DNA from 2 places in the Psychrobacillus sp. FSL K6-2365 genome. Region 2 is predicted to be linked to the other one. Evidence: riboswitches for the same ligand, from Rfam matches in the RefSeq annotation. Region 2 holds a riboswitch; the other holds the start of a gene.
The links. A riboswitch is a leader RNA that binds a small molecule or an ion and turns the genes downstream of it on or off. The one in region 2 is predicted to bind FMN.
Positions count from the first base shown of each region.

Region 1: it holds a riboswitch for FMN, as region 2 does, so the genes downstream of both, ribE (riboflavin synthase) here and MKY29_RS08065 (ECF transporter S component) in region 2, are expected to answer to the same signal.

Region 1 is NZ_JBBOOO010000001.1:1,544,967-1,554,656, forward strand. It holds gene MKY29_RS07335 (LytTR family transcriptional regulator DNA-binding domain-containing protein) at 32-1,036, shown strand; gene MKY29_RS07340 (ABC transporter ATP-binding protein) at 1,157-2,005, shown strand; gene MKY29_RS07345 (ABC transporter permease) at 2,002-2,709, shown strand; gene MKY29_RS07350 (protein adenylyltransferase SelO) at 2,921-4,390, shown strand; gene MKY29_RS07355 (3-hydroxyacyl-CoA dehydrogenase) at 4,445-5,338, opposite strand; gene MKY29_RS07360 (YitT family protein) at 5,556-6,416, shown strand; gene MKY29_RS07365 (hypothetical protein) at 6,477-6,701, opposite strand; FMN riboswitch at 6,992-7,123, shown strand; FMN riboswitch at 7,357-7,488, shown strand; gene ribE (riboflavin synthase) at 7,628-8,263, shown strand; partial or broken gene ribB (3,4-dihydroxy-2-butanone-4-phosphate synthase) at 8,276-8,863, shown strand; gene ribH (6,7-dimethyl-8-ribityllumazine synthase) at 8,900-9,364, shown strand; gene MKY29_RS07385 (DUF3889 domain-containing protein) at 9,483-9,690, opposite strand, start outside.
Region 2 is NZ_JBBOOO010000001.1:1,686,967-1,696,656, reverse strand. It holds gene MKY29_RS08085 (LysM peptidoglycan-binding domain-containing protein) at 1-217, opposite strand, end outside; gene MKY29_RS08080 (RecQ family ATP-dependent DNA helicase) at 298-1,713, opposite strand; gene MKY29_RS08075 (helix-turn-helix domain-containing protein) at 1,710-2,741, opposite strand; gene MKY29_RS08070 (ferredoxin) at 2,852-3,100, shown strand; gene MKY29_RS08065 (ECF transporter S component) at 3,935-4,528, opposite strand; FMN riboswitch at 4,682-4,814, opposite strand; gene MKY29_RS08060 (hypothetical protein) at 5,118-6,362, opposite strand; gene sigX (RNA polymerase sigma factor SigX) at 6,355-6,891, opposite strand; gene MKY29_RS08050 (ATP-binding protein) at 7,206-8,984, opposite strand; gene MKY29_RS08045 (response regulator transcription factor) at 8,977-9,690, opposite strand, start outside.

The sequences.
Region 1 (9,690 bases), 140 kb from region 2:
GATAGAAAGAATTGGGGTTTTTTACATGTCAATGAAATTTGTACTAGCTGAAAAGCAGATGAATGATGCAATACTTTTTCCGGAGTTTAACTTATCTATTAATGAAAGTGAAATCGTTTCACTTTGTTCAAACGTCAATGTTCGCGAGCAACTGTTATTCATATTGCTAGGGAAAACGAACTTATCGAAAGGCAAGATAGAATTTGATCCCGAGCAAAAACTAGGATTTTATTTCTTACGTGAAGGGGAATATGAAAGACTTACAGTGAAGGAATCTCTACAATTTTTCCATCGTATTCATCAATCCGATCAATCAATTGAAGAAGTTTTACAGACTGTGCAGTTGGAAAGCAAAAAAAATAAGAGAATAAAAGAACTTTCATATTCTGAAAAGAAACGTGTTCAACTTGCACATATACTTATCCAAAATCCTGCCATATACATAATGGAAGAACCCGATCAAAATCTAGATATTGAATCGAAAAAAATCTTTATCAATATACTTAAAATGTTGAGTTCGTCACAGAAAACAATTCTTATTTTGACGGGGCAAGTAGAAAGTGCTTTAGCTTATTCTGATCAAATATACCGCTTGGATGAAAAAGGACTTCATCCAATTCAATTAGAAGTGGAAACGCAAAATGATTCAAATAAGAAAACAGGAAATGAACATAAAGACAAGATTGTTCAACCTATTCGTTTTGAAAAAATACCAACTAAGGTAAATGAAAAAATTGTATTATTTGATCCACCAGAAATCGATTATATAGAGAGCATTGAGGGACAAACTTTTTTGCATAATAAGGGAGAAAGTTTTCAGTGTGCATTTACGTTAAATGATTTAGAAGAAAGATTATTACCCTTTGGATTTTTTCGCTGTCACAGATCTTATATTGTGAATTTACAAAAAGTGCGCGAAGTAATTACATGGACTAGAAATAGTTACAGTTTAGTTCTGGATGATACGGAAAAATCATCTATACCACTTTCAAAGACGAAAATGACTGATTTAAAAGGAATGTTGGGCCTAAAATAAGCTCCGTTCACCCCAAATTTAACTCCATTCACCTGAAATATAAGGTTTTTAATGAGAATATCTCTTAATCTTAGGTTGTTCATACAAAAATGCTCAACCAAAAAATTAGGAGGTTTTTAAATGGAAAACGCAATCGAAGTGAAAGGTCTAGCAAAATATTATTCAAACTTTAAAGCAATTGAAGATGTTCAATTTGAAGTTAAAAAGGGAGAGATATTTGGATTTCTTGGACCTAGTGGATCTGGCAAGACGACAACTATTAAAATCTTAACGGGACAATTGAATGCAACAGAAGGAGAAGCTTTCGTTTTTGGAGAGAGCGTTTCTGTCCTGAAAAATCCAACAGCTCGAAAACGATTTGGTGTTCTAACAGATAATAGTGGATTATATGGAAGGCTGTCAATAATTGAAAATCTTCAGCTTTACTGCAAACTTTACGACTTACCCAATTCTAAAGTTGATGAGGCATTGGATTTTGTCAATTTAAAGGAAGCTGGGAAAAAGAAGATTTCCACTTTATCTAAAGGAATGACGCAGCGAGTCAATTTAGCTAGAGCAATATTACATGAACCTGAACTGCTATTTTTAGATGAACCAACTTCTGCATTGGATCCAGTAAATACACTACATATCTATAATGGCTTACGTGCATTAAATAATAGAGGAACAACGATATTCCTAACTACTCATGACATGCAAGAAGCTGATGTTTTATGTAACCGAGTAGCTTTCCTTCACAAGGGAAAAATTCAACTTCTTGATAAGCCAGGAGAGCTTAAAAAACAATTTGCAGATGGGACAGTAACTGTAGAATTATCGAACAATGAGAAAGTTGTACTACGAAAGGATTCAGAGGGAGCAGAAGAAATGTTCCAGCTTATGAAAGAGAATCGAGTTCAAACGGTACATTCAAATGAACCAACTTTAGGAGATATATTTGTAAAAGTGACTGGAGGAGAATTGGTATGACGTTTTCATGGAAGAGAGTAAATGCAATTTTTCAAAAAGACTTTAAGGATTTCTCAAGAAACTTAGCAGTTTCAATCGTGGTATTCTTACCACTAATTTTAGCTGCTGTATATGGCCGTATGGGATTAGATACAATACAAGCTCATTTTATGAATATCAATATGACGTTTGCCATGGTTGGTACATACGTCCAATGTTGCTTGATAGCTGAAGAAAAAGAAAAGAACACACTACGTGGACTTATGCTATCTCCAGCCAGTACATTAGAAATTCTTGGTGGAAAAAGCCTGTTATCATTTGTATTAACTATTGTTATTGCATTCTTCTGTGCATATTTATCGGAATATCGTCCAGCTAATATTGCAATCATTGCAACAGCTATTGTTATTTCATCTGTTTTCTTCATAGGTTTAGGAACTTTATTGGGCCTTATTGCAAAATCAGTTATGGAATCTTCTGTAATAGTTCTTCCTGTTATTGCTGTTTTTACAATGGGATCATTTGTAACTGTTTGGATAGAGAAGTATCCAGTATTGCAGATAGTTGAATATTTGCCAAACATTCAACTAATTGACCTTGCAACAAAAGTGGAAAGTGGAGCAGGATTCGGTGATGTAATTTCAAATCTGGCTATAATTCTAATTTGGACTGTGGTCGTATATATATTAACTGTGGTTGTATATAAAAAACGAATGGTGGATTAGTTTTAAGTCTGATAAAGCATCAGCGAAATGTAGGGGCTTTATTGCTCCTGAATAATAAATATTTGTTTAAATATACAGAGAATGCCTTTTATAGGGCATTCTCTTTTTGAAAGATAAGTATAAATGCTAAGGAAGCGTATCTTGACTAAGTAAGGGTATAATAAAAATAAGTATCTAGTATTGTTTTATCAATTAAGGAAAGGAAGATTCGATGACAGAAGCTAATATAAATGTAGGATGGAACTTGGAAAATACTTATACCAATCTGCCGGAATTAATGTATACAGTTATTAACGTAAATCCTGTTAGCAACCCCAAAATTGTTGTCTTAAATGGAGAATTAGCAACTACGTTAGGACTAGATCCTAAAGCTTTAGAAAGTAGACAAGGTATTGAAGAACTGGCTGGCAATCGCACAATAGAAGGTGGGATACCTTTAGCACAGGCCTATGCTGGGCATCAATTTGGACATTTTACTATGTTAGGGGACGGTAGAGCTCTGCTGCTCGGTGAACATATTAAGCCTTCGGGAGAACTAGTTGATATCCAGTTGAAGGGTTCAGGTAGAACACCATATTCTCGTGGAGGAGATGGAAGAGCAGGACTTGGACCAATGCTTCGTGAATATATTATTAGTGAATCTATGCATGCACTTGGTATTCCAACGACTCGTAGCCTTTCTGTAGTCACTACAGGTGAGGATATTATGCGGGAAACTGTTGGACCAGGAGCTGTAATGACGCGAATAGCTTCTAGTCATTTACGTGTAGGTACTTTTCAATTTGCTGCAAAATGGGGAAGTATAAACGATTTAAAAGACTTGGCAGATTATGCAATAGAGAGACATTATCCGATACTATTGGATAAAGAAAATCGTTATCTATTATTACTCCAGGAAGTGATTGAGCATCAGGCAGCTTTAATTGCGAAATGGCAACTTGTTGGCTTTATTCATGGAGTGATGAACACGGATAATATGACAATAAGTGGTGAAACAATCGATTATGGTCCTTGTGCTTTCATGGATACTTTTGATTCGAAAACAGTATTTAGCTCAATCGATACTCATGGTCGGTATGCTTATGAAAATCAACCGAATATTGCCGCTTGGAATTTAGCAAGGCTGGCAGAAAGTTTATTACCACTTATTCATGAAGATGAGGAAGAAGCAGTCAAACTTGCAACAGAAAAAATAGGGGCATTTCCGGAAAAATATGAGACTTACTGGTTGACGGGAATGGGGAATAAGCTAGGTATTTTTAATATAGAAGAAGAGGACCTTTCGTTAATTGATAACTTGCTTCAACTTATGGAGAAATACAGAGCAGACTATACTAATACATTCCGATTGATGACTCTTGATAAGTTAGAGGAAACTGTTTTGTTTGGTAAAAAAGATTTTGACCAATGGTATGAGAAGTGGCTAGCTAGAGTTGAAAAACAAGATGTGTCTAAAGAATTTATCCAGCAGCTGATGCAGAAAAGTAATCCAGCAGTCATTCCAAGAAATCATCGGGTAGAAGATGCAATTGAAGCAGCAGTGAATAATCAAGATTATAGTGTGCTAAAGAGCCTTCTTAAAGTAATTTCTAAACCATACGATTATAGTTCTGATCATATGGATTATACTTCACTACCCCCTGATACCTCAAGACCGTATAAAACGTTTTGCGGTACTTAAAAAAAGTTAAAACAAGCCTGTAAACATTCTAAGTTTACAGGCTTTTACTAATAATTAGGATAAAAAATCAGGTTTCAAATAATTGGGGTTTGGATATTTGTAGAATCCTTCTCCAGCTTCTCTGCCAGTTTTGCCTTTATCGATATAATCTGTTTTTAAGATATTGGCCAATTTAATGAAATGATCGTTGCCAGATTGTCCTTTTGCATTGGCAATATTGTATGCGGTATTAATTCCAACGATATCCAGAATAGCAAATGGACCTTTTGGAGAGCCCGTTGCAATCATCCAAGTTTTATCGATAGTTTCAGGATCAGCAACGTCATTTATTAATAATTGTTGTGCAGCTTCTAAAAAAGGAACTAGAAGGGAATTCAATATATATCCTGGCTGTTCTTTTTGTAATGGTAAAGCTACCATCCCGATAGCTTTGGCAAATTTAATCACATCATTAAAAACTTGGTTCTCTGTCCCAGGATGTTTCATAATTTCGGCTGTATTGTTCATCCAAATTTCATTGGCAAAGTGTAATGCTAGAAATTTTCCTGGTCGACCTGTTTCTTCGGCAAATTGGCTAGGTAGTAATGTAGAAGAGTTAGTTGCAAAAATTGTCTTTTGTGGTGCAACTTTGCTTAAGTCCTTATAGAAATTATTTTTTATTGGTACAACTTCAGGGATTGCTTCGATTACGAGATCCGCTTCAATTACAGCTTTTTCTAAATCAGTGTAGAAAGAAATACGATTATATGCTTCGTTAACTTCTCCGTCAGTAGCTCCTAAATCTTCTTTATAACGTAATTTTAAATTCATCATTCTATTTTTTGCATTGTCAAGAGCCTCATCATTAATATCATATACTGCAACTTGAAAACCTTTAAATGCCGTTTGAAAAGCTATTTGACTTCCCAAAACTCCACTACCGGCAACTGTAATTTGTTCGTAATTCATTTACAATCTCCTCTCCAATATAAAAAGTATAATCGTTTTACTATACCCTTTAAGCGAATGTTCAAGCAGAGTATAGCAAAATGAATATAACAAACACTATATAATTCAGAAAGGGATAATTATAGGAACTCTAACTTGTAACATAGCTTTTTTATCTTTAAAATTAAAGAGTAATCTAGTTAGGTTCAATTTTTAGAAAAAGGAGTTTTAAAAGCGTATGCAGACGAACAAAGTAGCGGATACAACCCGACGAATAATTTTGATCGTAATAGGAGCAGCTATTGCGGGTTATGCACTTGAAGCTGTATTAATACCAAACTCAGTTATTGACGGTGGGGTAACAGGCGTTAGTATCATGGGAACATATTTATTTAATATTCCTCTTGGCGTATTACTATTTGTATTAAACATTCCATTTGTATATTTAGGATATAAACAAGTCGGTAAAACCTTTGCAATAATGAGTATTGTTGGAATAGCATCACTATCTATTTCTACAGTTTTACTGCATCATATCGAGCCAATTTTAAGTGCAAAGGATCCTTTATTAGTAGTAATATCTGGGGGAGTAATGCTAGGTGTTGGTATTGGGGTTGTCCTTCGAAACGGTGGAGCTCTTGATGGAGCAGAAGTTTTAGCAGTCCTTGTATCTCGAAAAGTACCGTTTTCAGTAGGAGATATCATTTTACTTATCAATGCGTTTATTTTTGTAGGTGCAGGTTTTATATATGGTTTAGAAAGTGCACTTTATTCAGCTACTACTTATTACATAGCTAAAATCGTAATTGATGTAATTCAAGTTGGTCTTGAAAAGTCTAAATCTGTGCGTATTGTTAGTAAACAATCTGAGAAGATTGGCTCTGCAATTCAAGATCGTTTAGGTCGTGGTGTTACATATTCAAGTGGACGTGGCGGTTTTTCAAATGAAACAATGGATATTGTTACATGTGTAATTACTCGTATGGAAGAAAACAAATTAATGACGATTATTAAAGAATTGGACACAAGTGCTTTTGTTGTGATCACAGATGTGGCAGAAGTAAGAGGCGGTAGCTTCAAAAAACGTGATATTCACTAATACAATAAACCCGTTAAATGAGTAACTATCGTCATTTAACGGGTATTTATTATAAAAAAATTATTTTCGTTTTTTCTTCCCAAGTTCTTTTGTAGCAGCTTTATTTTTATCTACAATCTGTTCAAATTCAACTTGTACATGGATGCCATTTTCTTCGGTTTCTTGGACACTAATCACTTTACCTTTTCGGCCTTTAATTTTTAGATTGTCTTCGACCGCAGGGATATCTCTCAATACTTGAGTTAAAACAATTATATTTTTCTCCATAAAATGAACAGCATACATTTCCATTTCCCCTTATTTTATATTTTAGAATCTATGTATTTTATGATTATTTGAAAGATATAGAACTTCTATAAGTTGTAAACATATTTGTATATCTATTTAAAAAGAAGAGGTGTTCAAAACAATAAACTCAAGACAGACTAGTTCAGGCTGAAATAGGCAATCATTGCAATTGTAAAGGTTAACGTGGACGTACTTTTAGATTTCTGATTTAATTTTTGTTAGGAGTTTGTAATCGGAATAACTTGCAAAAAATTTAAGGACTTGTTATTCTTAGACCAATTAAATAATTTATCCTTCGGGGTCGGGTGAAAGTCCCAATCGACAGTAAGAGAGCAATCTTGAAGCCTGTGAGCCGTAAAACGCATGATTTGGTGTGAATCCAAAGCCGACAGTTATAGTCTGGATGGGAGAAGGAATAAGTGCCTATTGTATAGGTTTTTTAGTTATACTAAAAAACGATATAAAAGGGCTTATTAAAGTACGACTTCTCTCGCATCCAATGAATTCTGGATGTGTTTTTTTATGTCTAGTTACAACGAATAGCTCCTCATGTCGTTTCAGTCTGGGCAATAAAGGCAAAGGTAGCCTTTATTGCAATTATTATGCGGTTGTCTAGGCTGACATAGGAGCTAGCGCTTTTCAAAATTAAATAATTATCCTTCGGGGTCGGGTGAAAGTCCCAATCGACAGTAAGAGAGCAATCTTGAAGCCTGTGAGCCGTAAAAAGCATGATTTGGTGTGAATCCAAAGCCGACAGTTATAGTCTGGATGGGAGAAGGAGTAGTTCGATGCTTTTTGAGAAATATTGACAAAAGGCTTGTTTGAATCTACCTAATTTTCCTCTGTCACCTTTGTGGGCGGAGTTTTTTGTTTTTAAGAAGCTTCTGATTTCTCCTCAAAACATATTAGTAAAGGAGGATACAATGTTTACAGGAATTGTAGAAGAGCAAGGTATTGTAAAAAACATTCAAAAAAGTGCTAGCAGTATGCAACTTTCTATCCAAGCTGACAGAATTTTAGAAGATATAAAATTGGGCGATAGCATTTCAGTAAATGGTGTTTGTTTAACTGTAATCACATTTTCTCAAACTGAATTTACAGTAGATGTAATGCCAGAAACATTTCATGCGACTACAACCAATTTATTAAAAAATGGTTCAGCTGTTAACCTAGAACGAGCAATGGGCGCAAATGGCCGTTTTGGTGGACATTTCGTTTCCGGACATGTCGACGGAGTAGGTACGATATTGAAGAAACGACCTACTGCAAATGCAGTTTATATTGATATTACTGTACCAGAAGATGTAAGTCACTTTTGTATTCCCAAAGGATCTATTACCGTAGATGGTACAAGTTTAACTATTTTTGAAATAACTAAGTCGACAATAACTATTTCACTAATTCCCCATACAAACAAAGAGACAGTGTTAGGGATGAAGAAAGAGCGTGAACTAGTCAATATTGAATGTGACATGCTAGGAAAGTATATGTATCAATATGTTAAAAATAAAAAGGAATCAACTATTACACAAGATTTTCTAAAGCAGAACGGTTTTTAAGGAGATAATAACATGCTAAATACGATAGAAGAAGCAATAACGGATTTAAAACAAGGTAAGATCATTATTTTAATAGATGATGAAAACCGCGAGAACGAAGGGGATTTTCTTTGCTTAGCAGAATTTGCTACACCAGAAAATATTAATTTCATGGCCAAATATGGTCGGGGGTTGATTTGTATGCCTATTCATGAAGAAATTGCCCAGGAATTGCAATTGCATCCGATGGTTTCTGACAATACAGATTTTCATCAAACTGCATTCACTGTGTCGATTGATCATGAGACGACATCAACAGGGATTAGTGCTTTCGATCGATCTAAAACAATGTTGCAAGTGATTAATCCACAAGCTAGAGCACTACAATTTAAGCGACCTGGACATGTCTTTCCTCTTATTGCAAAACCAGGTGGTGTATTAGAAAGACGAGGACATACAGAAGCTGCCGTGGATTTTGGAATACTCTGTGCATCGTCAAAAGCTGGTGTAATTTGTGAAATTATGAACGAAGATGGGACAATGGCACGCTTACCAGATTTACTGGAATTTGCCCAACAATTTCAAGTGAAGATTGTAACAATTGAAGAATTATCAAATTACTTAACAAATAATAAAGTTAGCTAAGGAGAGAATAAGATGGTAAAAACAATAGAAGCAAATTTAATCGGAACAGATTTGAAAATAGGTATTGTCGTAGGGCGTTTTAATGATTTTATAAATGCAAAGCTTGTTGATGGCGCAATAGATGGATTGAAACGTCACGGGGTAAAGGAAGAAAATATAGAAGTCGCATGGGTTCCAGGTGTATTTGAAGTACCGTTTATTGCAAAAAAAATGGCTGAATCACATAATTATAATGCTGTTATTGGTCTTGGAACAGTAATTCGTGGAGCTACTACACACTATGACTATGTATGTAATGAGGCTGCAAAAGGAATCGCTCAAGTAGGTTTACAAACTGGAGTACCAGTTATTTTCGGTATTGTTACAACTGAATCCATTGAACAGGCTATTGAACGAGCGGGTACAAAAGTAGGGAATAAAGGATACGATGCTGCTATATCAGCAATTGAGATGGCAAATCTTTTGAAGATAATGTAAAAAGAGCAATAATAATATAGAAAGCCAATGACCAACTCAACAGGTCATTGGTTGGTTTACTTATGATTTTCCTTACAATATTTTTAAAATAGTAAGTAAAAAATGTTGAAAATAAATTCTAATTTTCTTGTATTTGAATATTAACAAGCTCATCAGTATCAGTAATATATTCAATCATTACAGATACTCCAAATTCCTTACCACTATCTTTTAACCATAACTTAAATTTTTCAATTGTAGAACTTTCTTTAGTTTCCTTTCCTTCATGTAGGTAGTCAATAATACTTGCATTCGGATATTTGGATTGTGCTTCTTTCATAGCTAGC
Region 2 (9,690 bases):
TATCTGGATCAGCTACATAGAAAAATTGTACGTAAATAAATATACTAATTGGGATTAATATGAAAATGCAAAAAACAACTGGGATTAATAAATTTCTAGATTTTTTCTTTGGTTTTTGATTTGAACTTCTACTTCTTCTCATTTCATTGGTATCGTCATCTTGTCCTATAGATTGTCGATGTTCGTCGATTTTTTTTTGATAATCATCTTGGTTCATTTTATTCAAACTCCATTTCTGCCTTCATTTCTACTTCTATTATGACGAATATTGTAGAAAAAGTAAACTTAACAAAAGTATTATGATGGAAGAAGTATATTTAATCTATCTATCCAATTCATTTCATCTTGCCTATTCTTTTCATCAGTTCTTTTCCTTAAAATGCTCGAGACATTTAATTCACATTTGGAGCAACAATGATGGGGGCGTTCTATTAATGCTTGATCAAAATAATGAAGTAGCTGCTCCCTCAAACAGGAATCATTTCGAATCATTAAGTAAAAACTTTGAATATCCTGCCACTTTTTTTGTTTAATTTGCTTAAATAATTGAATAGTTTGCTGTTCATTTAATTGCTCTTTCCAATAAGCTAGAATGCGGCTTGTAGTCTCTGCCTGTTCAACTTCAGAATATTCTTCTTGATAAGCAAAATGTATGTCTTGTTCCTCTGGAAAATCTTGCATCGCTACGTAAAATGTTTGCTCAACATCTGAAGAAGTATATAAGAGTGAGGCGATTGCCTGATTGCCATCTCTTGCAGCTCTTCCAACCTCCTGCATATAGCCTGCTACAGAGGTCGGAATATGATCATGAATAATTTGCCTGATATTATCTTTGTGAATACCCATTCCAAAAGCATTAGTCGCACAGATCCAATCTAATTGTCCCTGCTGAAACTGTTGCTGGATTAATATCCTGTCACTTTGCTCCATTTTTGCGTGGTAATAGGCAACAGAAATTCCTTGTTCTCTTAGCATTGTTGCATAAACTTCCGTCTTTTTACGTGATTGTGTATAAATTATTCCTGGACCTTCAGTAGAGATAACTCTACCTAATATCCAATTCATTTTTTCTTGGTGGTTTTCAACCTCTACTATTTCATATGCAATAGCAGGACGATCAAGTGAATGAATGTATTCAAATGGTTTTGTCATCCGTAAAGTTCCTTTAATATCTTTGACAACTTCGCTTGTCGCAGTTGCTGTTAATGCAAGAACATTCACAGCTTTTAGCGAATGTATCCAACCTGATATCCTCAAATAATCAGGTCGAAAATCAAACCCCCACTGAGAAATACAATGCGCCTCATCTGCTACAACATATGCGATGGAAAGCTCTCTAAGCGCACGGTTAAATTGTTCATTTTGGAGCATCTCTGGTGAAGTAAATATAAATTTAAAATCAGCTAAGTGACGAAAAGCCATTTCTCTTTCTTGGAATGGTAAAAATGAATTGATGGCAATAACTCTTTTTTCTCCTAGTAATTTTAGTTGCTCTACTTGATCCTGCATAAGAGATAAAAGAGGTGACACGATAATCACAGTTCCTTCCATTAGGTATGCTGGTAGCTGATAAAGAAGGGATTTCCCCATACCAGTAGGAAGTATAGCAACAACATCCTTTCCTGCTATAATTTGTTCAATTATTTCCTGTTGCCCATCTCGGAAGTTTTCATGACCGAACTTTTTCTGAAGAATTTCATTTAATTTATTCATGAATTCTTTTCTCCCTTCGTCAATGCTAAGCGCACTTGAAAGAAACTAATTTCCGGTAATCTTTGTTTTATTAATGTGAGTTTTTTTGTTTCTAGCTCGTTTGATAGATGAAGAATTTCTTCTATTTGCTCCTTAGAAATAAAAGCAGAAATAGAGAAGTTTTTATTGTTTGAGACTATTTCAATAACATGATCTTCTATTGTATTAATCTTCAATTTTCTTATTTTTGCAATTTCTTCAATAGAATATCCCTTTTCAAATAGACTATTAGTTTTAAAAGCAGATTCAGTTAGAGGCGTTTCGATACGAATATCTTTAGCTAAATTAAATAACTGGGGACTTGTCTCTACCGAAATATTGTCTAACATACTATGTAAACATTCTAAAAAAATTATTTTAATGTTCAAGTCAGTCATATGATAGTGGCGAGCCAGTTGTTCCCATGTCAAACCAGTTGTCTTATAGCCACTAAGCCGATAAACAAGCAACGTTCTGTGTATGTCATCAAAAGAAGGATTTTCAAGTAAATAAAAAATTTCTTGCTTAATATCGTTATTCAAGTTAAATTCACGAAAATTATTATGGATTAAAAAGTCTTTAACAAAATGCTGTATAGAAATATCCTTTTGGTTTGGTACGAATTTTTTTTCATTCGCTTGGAACTGCGATAATGTTTGGATAACTAAGTCTATTCTTTTCCAAAAAAGTTGTTCCTTGCCCCTATATTTCCAACCATTAAATAGAGGTTCTTTATCACTCGGTAGTATTTCAATTCCTTTTTCAGTTATATATACGAGTGATTCATTTACCCGAATAAACTCATTTTTAAACAGCTCATTTATCGCTTCATCATAATCTTCCTTCGATAATTGTGGAAGGATAGAGAAGAAAGCATGAAGTTGAAAATATGTCACATCTTGAATGGTTTGTCCTGATTTTTTGCCTTTTAATAAATAATATGGGGCATTCTCAGAACGTTGCCCAGATATTTTATGTATTATAAATAGTAATATTTGATGAAAATGCATAGGAATACCTCTCTTTTCTGAAGTATTTTGGTTGAAATGTATGGAAAACATCTTTAGAATGAATAAGATAGCATATTCGTTTTAGTAGTTATAAAGGAGAGAATATAATAATGGCAAAATATACAATTGTAGATAAAGATACATGTATTGCATGCGGAGCATGTGGAGCAGCTGCCCCAGATATTTATGATTATGATGATGAAGGTATTGCCTTCGTTATTTTAGATGATAACATGGGTACAACAGAAGTTCCAGAAGAACTAATGGAGGACATGGAGGATGCATTTGAAGGTTGTCCTACTGATTCTATTAAAGTAGCAGATGAGTCATTTGAAGGCGACGCTCTGAAATTCGAATAGTATATTGAATGGTGGTTGTGACTCTTGTCATGATCACCATTTTTTTATTCTGTAAGAAAAACTGGGTAAAAAAGATACCAGTGCCTTTTTTCCCAATCGTTTGCGAAGGCTTGGACAGACGTTTTGCTATATCGTTACCAAGGTAATTTTTAGTGATATTGGCGTTTACCTGTCCGCGCCATTCTGCAATTCTTAGAAAAATACCTAAGTGCGTTTTTGGTTAACTACAGAAAAACTACTAACTATTCCTAGATTAAGCACTCGAAGATGCAATTTCGTTCGCTCTAACGCTACTCTATACGATTGAAACCAACTATTTTTTGTCGTATGTCTTCTGTCTTCTTACTAGTTGAAAGATGCTTGATAACAAATCCAGAGCCCCTGTTTTGTATGCGATGCACTTCATATCATAAAGTACTAGGAACATGGACTTTGTGCGTATACATCCTCATCTTTTATGAAATAATTGAATCCAATTTTATCGTTACTTGCTCTCCCCTATTGTTTACTTGCTTACATCTGTGGCTTACTTGCGGTCGTAAAGAGCTTACTTGCCCATAGTCCATAATTACTTGCGGTTTATTACCTATTACTTGCGAAAAGGATAATTTCCCCAAATAATTTGATTAATTCACAACCTAAATGAATGTAACTGAATTACTAATTGTTATTTTCTACTTATTAGTTCCAATGCTATAAATGATGTCTTTAGATGATCCTATAATAATCACTGCTTACTTAGTTGATTGTGGCGGAAATCAAAGCGGTATTATCCATTTATATTTACTTTCCTCTAAAAAAAAGTTGTTCCTCCTAATGGAGAAACAACTTTTTTTAATTTGTATTAGGTTTCATATATGAATTAGTTACCTTATCAAGTAAAGGTTTTATACGTTTAAATAATACAATCATCACAATAGTTACTATTACGCCTTTAATCAAATTAAAGGGTAAAATACCGAAAATGATAGTATTAAACAAGGCAGTACCGGTTTCCATTGGGAAATTTAAGAAATAAGTGTACATTGGTAAAAACACATAATAATTTAATACACTCATACCAATCGCCATTGATACTGTACCTGCTCCTAGTCCTACCATAATTCCTTTTGATGTAGTAACTTTACGATAAATAAAATACACTGGTGTTAAAAATAAGATACTAGTTACAAAATTAGCCATATGACCAACAGGTACACCAGTTGGACTTCCTGCAAATAACCAATCTAACACATTCTTTAAAAATGCAACTAGAATTCCTGCTATTGGTCCCATCGTGATTGCAGCGATTAAAGCTGGTATATCACTAAAGTCGACCTTCAAATATGCCGGTAAAACCGGTAATGGAAAAGCAAGTAGCATTAAAACAAAAGAAATACTACTAAGCATTGCGACTGCAATAAGCATTCGCGTTTTGCCTTTTATCATAAAATCCTCTCTCCTTTTGCGATTCACTCCACAAGAAGAAAGGTTCAGCTCGTTTGCACACTTAAAGAATCCCTTGAACCAATAAAGTTCAAGGGAGAAACAAGGTACACTTAAATAAGCGTATCCGTATAAGCATACGAGAAACGACTGCACCTTCACCTTCTCCCATCCAGACTATACTGTCGGCTTTGGAATTTAACCAAATCAACCTGTTAAGGTTCGCGGGCTGAAGAAATAAATTTCTAATACCGCCGGTCGGGAATTGCACCCTGCCCCGAAGATGAATCAATATTTTGTTGATCTTCAAGATTAATATCTTGAATTAATAACATTTTATCAAATATAAACAATATATGCAACAGACCTGTTTGTAATTGAGACCAACATCCTAATATAGGCTATAATAAAAAATTTACGGGCTTTTTTGATTTAATTAAGGGCTATATTTAAAATCTTATGGGCTTTCATCTCGTTATTATTCCTAGATTGATTGTTTATGGGCTATTTCCACAACTTTATAGGCTATCGCGTACCCAGATACAAAAAAACTGCCAAGCTTTAGTTGATAAGCATTGGCAGTTGACGTTATTTAGTTGGTTCGCAAAGTAAAACCATTCGGTCCGATTGGAACAGGAAGTGAGCTGCTTAAATTAATTCCATCCCAACTATCTTGTACAACATTTTCTAATTGGATGGATTGATTAAAGCTTGCGGCAGTTAGGGAAAAAGCTTCTAATAATCGAGATGCCTCACTTACATCTAAAGATTCCAGGTTTAAAGGTTTATCGAAGCGTATTACTAAACCTTTATCCTCTCTTATTGTGTAGGCCACATTATTTGGTATAACAGAAGTGTAAATATCATTTCCAGGATCTCTCATATCCATCAATGCTTCCGATAATGTAGCGAATGTTTTATTAAAATTTGGTGCTAAATATGTCTCTCCATTTGAACCAATATATGCAAAGTAATTTACCTTTTTCTCTGTACCTTTTAGCTCAACAGGTTCATCTAGCGTACCGACTTGATCCCAGTCAATCGGCGAACCATCTTCATTGACCCTTAAAAAGGAATCAAAATCAGTGAAAATTTCATTGATAGAAGCTAGATACGGCGCCATTGCTCCAGGAGCAGCATCGTAACCATGATCTACTGGTAAGTAGTGCTTTAACATTTTACCTTCTGTCAAAAAGTAACCTTTGTAAGGATGGTATTCTTGGAATCCAAGGGAAATCTCATCAATCCCAAATGCGTATCTTTCATATAACTCCAAGCTATTTGGTGTCTTATTTGGAAAATCCATATCTATTTGTTCTTTAGGAATTACAATCGTTATTGGAATAGAGAGAGCATTTTCTAATAAAGAAAAATGAAATACTGTTCCTCCATTTAAATCGTTTTCGTAAACAGAGGTAAATAGACTGTCGAAAGGAACTAATTCATACGAAGATACTATTTTTCCAGACATAGTCGACATATCGCTAGACTTGTCTTCTTCAGTAGCCATTGATGCTTCTTCTGGTACGTCCATCGTTCTCATATGATCTTTTTCCATTGATGACTCTTGGGCTTTATCAGCTGTGGAACTCTCATTCTTATTTATAAAGGAAGAGACGAGAACTGTTAATATAAGGACAGAAGCTACGGAAATGATAAAAGGTAGCCATTTGTTCATTGAAACCTCTAGTCGATTACGTTTCTCAGGCCTCTCCTGAATTTCTATTTTGGATTTTACCAGTTTATACATTTCATCTTTCGAGCGTTTATCTGTAAACTTCGGCATGTTATTTAATAGCTCATCTAATACACGATCTTCTGTCTTTTTCTCACTCATGATGAACATCTGCCTCCTTTTGCTTATCAGATAATCGTTCACGAAGTGCTTTTATTGCACGATGTTGCGTTGTCTTCACTTTCCCTTCCGACCAATTTAGAATTTCCGATGTTTCCGCAATCGAAAGTTCCTGGAAATATCGCATAATAATAACCATTTTCTGATCTCCCGTACAATCATCCAATGCAATTAATAATGTTCTCATCTCATCATTAAGCTGTACTAAATCTTCCGGTAACATTTCGGAAGATGCAAGTTGCATCTTTTCCCAGTCAAATGAGTCAAATAACCTCTTTTTTCTGACGGTTTGTTTTCTAAAATGGTCAATTGCAATATTTTTGGCTATTGAAAATAGCCATGTCTTTTCTGAGCTTTTTCCCTCAAAGCTGCTATAAGCTTTAAGCACTCGTACATATACTTCTTGAACCAAGTCTTCTGCAGTTTGTCTATTTTTCACCAAATATATGAGAAACTGAAAAACGTCTTGATGATAGGTATCATACAAGCGGTGGAAAACGGAGTCATTCATAGGCTCCCCCCGTTCTTTCAATTAGTCGTTTCAAGTACAAATTTGTTACACGCCTTTTATCCCACATTAATAGACAATACGACTCCCAATTAGAAGATAAGATGGGAGAATAACTGCCTATATAAGCGCAACGTAGAACATAGTTCAAAACGCTACGACAGATGGGTCTGTCTCTGTTACACGGTTCCTGCGAGACACGGACCATCAGGATGCTGTTTACTCAGGTATTGCGGTCCGAATCAAGACACAGCGTTATATACAAGAGTCCATTTTCACTCATCGGGATGTGAAGGTAATCTTCACAGTTTGTAGAATCACTTTATAGGCAAGTTAATAATAAAGGATGTACCTACTCCAATTTCACTTTCTGCAGTTAGCACACCATCATGTCTTTCGACAATGTTTTTCGCAATTGCCAAACCTAAACCAGTGCCACTTTTCCCTCTAGTTCTGGCCTTATCAGCTTTATAAAAACGTTCGAATACATACGGAAGATCTTCTTTTGGAATGCCATATCCAGTGTCGACTACCTTTATAACAAATTGTGTATCTGACTTACTTAATTGGACGGTGACAGAACCATTCTCTTTTGTATGCCTAAGGGCATTATCGATTAAATTGGTTAACACTTGTTCCATACGATCTTCATCAATTTCCATCGATAAATTTTCATTTATATTATGTTTAAAAGAAAGTCTAATATTATTTTCTTTGGCAACTTGATCAAATTTTTGTGTTATTCGTTCAATTGTCGGGACAACAGAAACCTTTTCTTTATATATACTTAGATAACCTGACTCTAGGCGGGCTAAATCTAACAATTCAGTTACTAGTCTACCCATTCGCTTAGACTCATCGTATATAATACGGATCATTTCATTCTTATCCTCTTCTGTTGTAACGACATTATCTATTATTGCTTCTGAATAGCCTTGCAACATCGAAATAGGCGTTCTAAGCTCGTGCGAAACATTTGCGATAAAGTCTGACCTCATTTTATCTAAACGATGCTGTTCAGTCATATCACGAAGTACTATTACTGCACCACGCACAACATTACCACTAGTGTATAAAAGACTAATAGATGCAGCAAAATAGGAGCCTTTAATCTCTAATTTTTCGTCAAACTCCTCTTGAACATCAAAGACGTACTCTAAAAGATGATGAAGTTCAGCAGGTAGCTTAGAATCATCTAACGTCTCTGCATTTGCATACCATTTGTTGAGAAGGATATCTGCCTGTGGGTTACTAACTTGAACTTCAAATTTAGTATCAAATGTAATAACCGCATCCGTCATGGATGTTAGTATACTCGCCAGTTGTTCCTTTTCTTGGTTAATCACTTCTACATGATGTTTCAATTGTTTCCCCATTTGGTTAAAAGCGATTCCTAGTTCTCCAATTTCATCCTTTTGCAGATACGGAACTTTTGTTTCAAAGTTACCTTTAGCTAATTGAATCGCCGCTTCCCTCATAGACCTAAGTGGTAAAGTAATACGAGAGGTTAAGAAAAAAGTAAACATAGTAGTTAAAAGTAACGCAATAAACCCAGATAAGAAAACAATTTTCGTAGTACTATTTGTCGTCTTACTAACAACTTCCAAACTTTGATAAATAAATACAGCACCATGAATGTTTTTATTGGATTCTAAAGGGGCAGCTAAAATAATATAATCTTCCATCCGATCCTCACTATTCATAGCGGGCATTAGCATTTTCTTCACAATTGGCTCATCAGAAGTGTATATTTTAGATAATTCCTTATTATCCAATATTTTTTTCTGTACTACATCCTTGTTAAGCCCTTCATGGACTGATAAAAAAACGGATTCTGCATTGCGTACAATTAAAGTATTAGTTTCTGTACCTAAAATATCTTGTATAATTTTAAACGAATCTTCTACATTGTCATGCTGCTCAACAATTTTACCGATAGTAACTGCCTCTTTACGGAGTGACTCCTCCGCCTGCTCTGTATGAAAATCACCTAGAAATTCAAGTAATAAAACGGTTACAATAAATAACACAAATAAGACGAGAAGCAGTATGGTTCCCCATAGCTTCCCGACAACACTATTCCAAATTCTATTCATTTATGACCTCGAATTTATATCCGACACCCCATACAGTCACAATCATTTTAGCAGACTTTTCAGAAACTCTATTTAGCTTTTCACGCAACCGTTTTACATGAGTATCAACTGTTCTCAAATCCCCAAAGAAATCATAATGCCAAACTTCTTTTAGTAATTGCTCACGATCAAATACTTTATCTGGTGCTTTCGCTAAGAAATATAGTAGTTCATATTCTTTAGGAGTTAAACCTACTTCTACCCCATCCGCAGTAACTCTATGCGCATCATGATCTATCGTTAGATGCGGAAAGACTACTATTTCTTTTGAAATAGATGTTCCTTGAGAAGGTGCAAAAGCAGTAGAGCGTTTCAAGAGAGCTTTTACACGTAATACTACTTCTCTTGGGCTAAACGGTTTTACAATATAATCGTCAGCTCCAAGTTCAAAACCTTCCACACGGTTTGCTTCTTCACCTTTAGCTGTCAATAATATGATAGGTGTTTCTTTATGCATACGTAGCTCTGTCATCACTTCTATGCCATCTTTTTCAGGCATCATTATATCTAATAGGATGCAATTATACTCAAATTCTAATGCAAGCTGTAATGCGACTTCCCCATTTTCAGCTTCTTCTACTTCATATCCTTCTCGTTCTAAATACATTTTTAAAAGACGACGAATGCGTTCTTCATCCTCAACTACTAGAAGTTTAATTGTTTCAGA